DNA from 2 places in the Variovorax sp. Soil_C_17 genome. Region 1 is predicted to be linked to the other one. Evidence: predicted binding sites of a transcription regulator. Region 1 holds the regulator's gene; the other holds the start of a gene.
What was found. The regulator NrdR, encoded in region 1, represses ribonucleotide reductase genes. The targets are predictions, from matches to a motif close to CACNANATNTNGTG.
Positions count from the first base shown of each region.

Region 1 (3,403 bases):
CTGGCGATAGGCGCAGCCCCATTTCAGGTGCTGGTGCTGACGTGGATGACCACTGGGAAGCGTGCCGCCTGCGGTGCCAAGCAGGCGTTCAGCCGTTCGCCTGGGCAGCCCTTGTTTGGTTGAAGAACAAGGACCATCGTTCTTAAAGGACTGCCATGTACAACCGGAACATCCTGGTCGAACAGACCGATCCCGAAATCTGGGCCGCCATTCAAGCCGAGCACGCGCGGCAGGAACAGCACATCGAGCTCATTGCGAGCGAAAACTACGCCTCCCCGGCCGTCATGGCTGCGCAAGGCTCGCAACTCACCAACAAATACGCCGAAGGCTATCCCGGCAAGCGCTACTACGGCGGCTGCGAGCATGTCGACGTCGCCGAGCAGTTGGCCATCGACCGCGTCAAGCAGCTCTTCGGCGCCGATGCCGCCAACGTGCAGGCCCATTGCGGCGCCTCCGCGAACGAGGCCGTGATGCTGGCTTTCTTGAAGCCCGGCGACACCATCATGGGCATGAGCCTGGCCGAAGGCGGCCACCTGACCCATGGCATGCCGCTCAACATGAGCGGAAAGTGGTTCAACGTCGTGAGCTATGGCCTCAACGACAAGGAAGAAATCGACTACGACGCGATGGAGCGCAAGGCGCACGACGCCATGCCCAAGCTGATCATCGCCGGCGCCTCGGCCTATTCGCTGCGCATTGATTTCGAGCGCTTCGCCAAGGTCGCCAAGGACGTCGGCGCCATCTTCATGGTCGACATCGCCCACTACGCCGGCCTGGTCGCGGCAGGCGTGTATCCCAACCCCGTGCCGCACGCGGACGTGGTGACCTCCACCACCCACAAGAGCCTGCGGGGCCCGCGCGGCGGCATCATCCTGATGAAGTCGCAGCACGAAAAGGCGATCAACAGCGCGATCTTCCCGGGCCTGCAGGGCGGCCCGCTCATGCACGTGATCGCGGCCAAGGCCGTGGCCTTCAAGGAAGCACTGTCGCCGGAATTCAAGGCCTACCAGCAGCAGGTCGTGAAGAACGCGCAGATCGTCGCCGAAACGCTGAGCGCGCGTGGCCTGCGCATCGTCAGCGGCCGCACGGAAAGCCACGTGATGCTGGTCGACCTGCGTGCCAAGGGCATCACGGGCAAGGAAGCCGAGGCCGTGCTGGGCAGCGCCCACATGACCATCAACAAGAACGCCATCCCCAACGACCCCGAGAAGCCGATGGTGACCAGCGGCGTGCGCATCGGCACGCCTGCCTTGACCACGCGCGGCTTCAAGGACGAAGAGGCACGCCTCACCGCGAACCTGATCGCCGATGTGCTGGACAACCCGCGCGACGCCGCCACCATCGAGGCGGTGCGCGCCAAGGTGCATGCGCTGACCAGCCGCTTCCCGGTGTACCGCTGATCACCCGCCTGGCGTCCGCATGAAGTGCCCTTTCTGCGGTCATCTCGAAACGCAGGTCGTCGAGACCCGCGTATCGGAGGATGCCGACTTCGTGCGGCGCCGCCGCCAGTGCAGCACCTGCGAAAAGCGCTTTACCACCTACGAGCGGCCGGACGTCAACTTCCCGGTGGTGGTCAAGAAGGACGGCAGCCGCGCCGACTTCGACGCCAAGAAAGTCCGCGCCTCGATGATGCTGGCGCTGCGCAAGCGGCCGGTGAGCATCGAGCAGATCGACCACGCGCTGCTGCGCATCGAGCAGAAGCTGCTGTCCAGCGGATTGCGCGAGATCGAATCGACGAAGGTGGGCGAGCTTGTCATGCGCGAACTCAAGCGCCTGGACAAGGTGGCTTACGTGCGCTTTGCCTCGGTGTATCGCAGCTTCGAGGACGTGGACGAGTTCAGGCAGTTGCTGCGCGATATTTGATCAGCGCCAGCAGTCACTGGGGCTTAAGCCGGACTTGGCATTCGCAATCCCCCGAACCCCTGTGTTGTCGAGTCGCAGCGATCCGCAGCGGTCTCCCTCCATCGACCCCGTTGGCACCGCCTCGAGATTGAAAGAGCTGGCGGTATGCGTCACGAACTGAATCGTGTAAGTTGTCGCCCCTCCCCGTGGCACAGACGCCAATGCGGGCGGAAGCGTCATGTCTGACTTTGTGTTGTCGTTGAGGACCTTCAGGAAACTGTCGTTCTGCGAGTAAAAGCGTTGCATGTACTGCGCCGCTTCCATGAGCTGTGCGCGTGCCTCGGCGCGCTTCGACTTGCGCACGGACTCGAGATAGCTCGGATAGGCGATCGCGGCCAGGATGGCGACGATCGCGACCACGATCATCACCTCGATGAGGGTGAAGCCGCCGTGGCGCCGGCGTGGCTGGTTGATCAATGTCATTGCTTGTTCAGTAAGAAGGAGGCGAGATGATCTGCCGCCATTGGCGCTTAACAGGCGTTCCTCCCAGCTTGACCTTTTTGGTGGAATCCGCGCCCAGAGGACTTCCGGGTGTTCCAGGACCTTCAAGCCGGACCTCGGAACTTCCAGGAACCCGCACAATCCGGCGCTGCCCGATCGATGAGAAGTGCGTCACGGCGGCAGTGACGTTGTCCGCTGCCGTGAACGAGCCGTCATTGCTGGTATCGAAAGTTGGGCCGTCCTGGCTCGGCGCACCCGTGAAGGGATCGAGCACGAAGGTATAACCCTGGGGCTGCGTCGCAGTGCAGCCGGTGGCTGTGCCGCCGGGCACCATGGTGTCGAAGAGCACACGACCCGATTCGATCTGGGGTGAGTAAATCTGCCGCTGGCCGGGGGCGATAGTCATTCGGATCTTCCAGCCGCGTTTCTTCGCGGCAGAGCCGGTGCCATAGTCCACGCTGTTGCTGCTGATAGCGAAGTATTCGCCAGTGCTGCCATTTATCGTCAAAGGGGTGATGGTCTGCGTCACGAGATCGGCCGCACTCACAACGCCACCCAGCGGTGCCTTGTCCCAGATCCCGTAGAGACTTTGCTCGCTCGTGCTGGATGCGTCATCGCTCTCGAACAGCTTGCCCGTTCCTGCAAGGACCATGACGCCGCCGAGCGGATGGGGCAGCACGGTGGGCGCGGCCGTGATCGGCTCTGGCTTACCCTCGCTATTGGACGCATTGAAGAACGGATTGTTAGAAAAAGCCACACCCCATTCCGAACGATCGGCTGACGAGAAGTCAAACTTCCAGATAAAGCCCAAAAGATCACCCGCATAGGCGGCCACAACGCGCTTGTTGGCGTCACGTACCAGCTTTACGCCACCGAGACCAGCGGAGGAGCTGCTGAGAGCCGGGCTCAGGACCTTGATGCGCGCGCCTGTCTGCGCATCAATCACATACAACCGGGAACGTCCGCTGGCGCTGCCATAGCCATTCCCGGTGATGATGACCGAGGTACCGTCTTGCATGATGCCGGCCTCCGGCGCCTGCAGTACGTGCCCCAGCTCGCT
Region 1 is NZ_JBDGIT010000002.1:1,018,873-1,022,275, forward strand. Features, by position in the region: ZMP/ZTP riboswitch at 1-113, shown strand, start outside; gene glyA (serine hydroxymethyltransferase) at 156-1,400, shown strand; gene nrdR (transcriptional regulator NrdR) at 1,420-1,863, shown strand; gene AC3A6Y_RS13310 (type IV pilin protein) at 1,864-2,325, opposite strand; gene AC3A6Y_RS13315 (pilus assembly protein) at 2,333-3,403, opposite strand, start outside.

Region 2 (3,403 bases), on a different contig from region 1:
TGTCTCGAGCCCCGCGGCTCACCCCGAACCGGCGGGTGCGCTGGCCGCCACGCCAACGCAGGCACCGGCCGCGCCGCAGCAACCCGGGCTTCATGCTGCCGGGCCCGCGGCCGCGGTGCCGAGCGATCTGCAAAGCTATCTGGACCAGCAGGAGCGCGAGATCCTCGTTCGTGCGCTGCAGGAAAGCGGCTTCAACCGCACCGCCGCCGCCGCGCGGCTGGGCCTGAGCCTGCGGCAGATCCGCTATCGCATTGCGCGCCTGGGCATCGCGACGCCGGGCGGCGACGACAGCCAAGGCAATGGCCCCGACGAGTGAACACAACCGCCCCGCACGGCCGCCCGACGCTGCGTCGATGAGTGGCGGCCGGCCGCCCGAAGGCGCTCGCATCGCAGCGGGTAGCGCGAAGGTGGGCTCATGAACCCGGCCCTCTGGCAGGACGGCTGGTACCGCTTCGCCCGGCCACTGCGCTCACCGAACTTCGGGCCGCGGCCCGCCGGTGCGCAAATCGACCTGATCGTGCTGCACTCCATCAGCCTGCCGCCGGGCCGCTATGGCGGGGACGAGGTGCAGCAGCTCTTCACGAACCAGCTCGACTGGGATGCGCATCCCTACTTCGGCAGCATCCGCGGCCTCGAGGTCTCGGCCCACTTCTATGTTCGCCGCAACGGCGAGCTCTGGCAGTTCGTGAGCTGCGACGACCGCGCCTGGCATGCCGGCCCCTCGTCCTGGCGCGGCCGCACCAACTGCAATGACGATTCGATCGGCATCGAGCTCGAGGGCCTGGAGGGCGACCGTTTCGAGCTTGCGCAATACGAGACCCTGGCCAGTCTCTGCCCGGCCCTCGCGCAGCGCTACGCGATCGCCTTCATCGCCGGGCACGAGCACATCGCACCGGGCCGCAAGGCCGATCCCGGCAGCGGCTTCGACTGGGCTCTGCTGCAGCAGCAGTTGGCATGGGCGCCCGCGATGTTCCCGGACACAACTGTTGCCCGCTGATTTTTTTGATCGTCGATGCGTCACTGATGCGCCGGCGCCACGGCCGCGCGATCGCAGCTCTTGCTTTCAGCCCGCGCAGCAACCATGCGCCTTTCAGGCCCAAAAACGCGCGCAAGGCGCATGGATAGCGGCGCCCGCTAAGGTGGCTCAGTAACGACGGGGCAAACCCGCCGATCGCAAGGCGTCCACAGGGGATGGATACCGTTGAACTACAAGGAAAACACTATATCTAGTGGGTTGAACCCCCCTTGGACCCCAGATATAGTGTGCCCTGGTCCCGTGCTTCATGCGGAGCAACCGGCCAGACGCGGCACCGCCGCCCCCAACAAGAATTGCCAACAGAGGATCGAATGCAAACTGCCCTGAACCATCCCGCCACCTCCCGCGCCGTAACCTCGACGCCGCAACACCCCAGCGACAAGGCCGGCTCGCCCGCCGGCAACGCGCTCGCCAACTACCAGATCATCCGCCGCAACGGCGCCGTCGTTCCCTTCGAGCCCAACAAGATCGCGATTGCGATGATGAAGGCCTTCCTCGCGGTGCACGGCACCCAGGGCGCGGCCTCCGCCAGCGTGCGCGAAACGGTCGACACCCTGACCCAGGGCGTGGTGCGCGCCATGCTGCGCTCGCGCCCGGGCGGCGGCACCTTCCACATCGAGGACGTGCAGGACCAGGTCGAGCTGGGCCTGATGCGCGGCGGCCACCACGAGATTGCGCGTGCCTACGTCCTGTACCGCGAGCGCCGCGCCCAGGAGCGCTCCAAGCAGGGCGAGCAGGATGCCCCGATCGCCGTCTCCACGCTGCACGTGCTGGACCGCGGCGAGCGCGTGGCCCTGGACCTGAACGAGCTCAAGGGCCTGATCGAGTCCGCCTGCGCCGGCCTGGGCGAGAGCATCACCGCCGGCCCGATCGTGGCCGAGACCATGCGCAACCTCTATGACGGCGTGCCGCTGGACGAGGTCTACAAGGCCTCGATCCTGGCCGCCCGCACGCTGATCGAGAAGGACCCCGACTACACCTTCGCCACCGCGCGCCTGCTGCTGCACACGATCTTCAAGGAAGTCATCGGCCGCGAAGTGCCGGCCGCCGAGCGCGCCCAGGCCTATGCCGACAGCTTCCCGCTGTTCATCAAGAAGGGCGTGGACAACGAGCTGCTCGACGAGAAGCTGCAGCAGTACGACCTGGCCCGCCTGGGCGCCGCGCTCAAGCCCGAGCGCGACCTGCAGTTCGACTACCTCGGCCTGCAGACCCTGTACGACCGCTACTTCCTGCACGTGCGCAAGACCCGCATCGAGCTGCCGCAGGCCTTCTTCATGCGCGTGGCCATGGGCCTGGCGCTGAACGAGATCGACCGCGAAGCCCGCGCCATCGAGTTCTACGAGGTGCTGTCCTCCTTCGACTTCATGTCCAGCACGCCCACGCTGTTCAACAGCGGCACGCTGCGCTCGCAGCTCTCCAGCTGCTATCTGACCACCGTGCCCGACGACCTGGACGGCATCTACGAATCGATCAAGGAAAACGCCCTGCTCTCCAAGTTTGCGGGCGGCCTGGGCAACGACTGGACGCGCGTGCGCGCGCTGGGCAGCCACATCAAGGGCACCAACGGCGAGTCGCAGGGCGTGGTGCCCTTCCTCAAGGTGGTGAACGACACCGCGGTCGCGGTCAACCAGGGCGGCAAGCGCAAGGGCGCGGTCTGCACCTACCTGGAAAGCTGGCACCTCGACATCGAGGAGTTCCTGGAGCTGCGCAAGAACACCGGCGACGACCGCCGCCGCACGCACGACATGAACACGGCCAACTGGATTCCCGACCTGTTCATGCGCCGCGTGATGGAAAAGGGCAGCTGGACGCTGTTCTCGCCCTCCAGCGTGCCGGACCTGCACGACAAGTTCGGCATCGACTTCGAGACCGCCTACGTCGCCTATGAAGAGAAGGCCGCGCGCGGCGAGATCAAGCCCAGCCGCACCGTCCAGGCTACCGATCTCTGGCGCAAGATGCTCACGATGCTGTTCGAGACCGGCCATCCCTGGATCACCTTCAAGGACGCCTGCAACGTGCGCTCGCCCCAGCAGCACGTGGGCGTGGTCCACTCGTCCAACCTCTGCACCGAGATCACGCTCAACACCAGCGACACCGAGACCGCCGTCTGCAACCTGGGCTCGGTGAACCTGCTGCAGCACCTGAAGGACGGCAAGGTCGACCAGGAGAAGCTGAAGCGCACCGTGTCGACCGCGATGCGCATGCTCGACAACGTGATCGACATCAACTACTACGCGGTCAAGAAGGCCCGCGACTCCAACCTGCGCCACCGCCCCGTCGGCCTGGGCCTGATGGGCTTCCAGGACGCACTGTACGAGCTGCGCATCCCCTACGCCTCGCAGGAGGCCGTGCAGTTCGCCGACGAGT
Region 2 is NZ_JBDGIT010000001.1:1,743,363-1,746,765, reverse strand. Features, by position in the region: gene AC3A6Y_RS08460 (sigma-54-dependent transcriptional regulator) at 1-316, shown strand, start outside; gene ampD (1,6-anhydro-N-acetylmuramyl-L-alanine amidase AmpD) at 416-997, shown strand; gene AC3A6Y_RS08450 (ribonucleoside-diphosphate reductase subunit alpha) at 1,348-3,403, shown strand, end outside.
Region 2: the regulator NrdR is predicted to act here: its motif matches at 1,219-1,232, upstream of AC3A6Y_RS08450 (ribonucleoside-diphosphate reductase subunit alpha).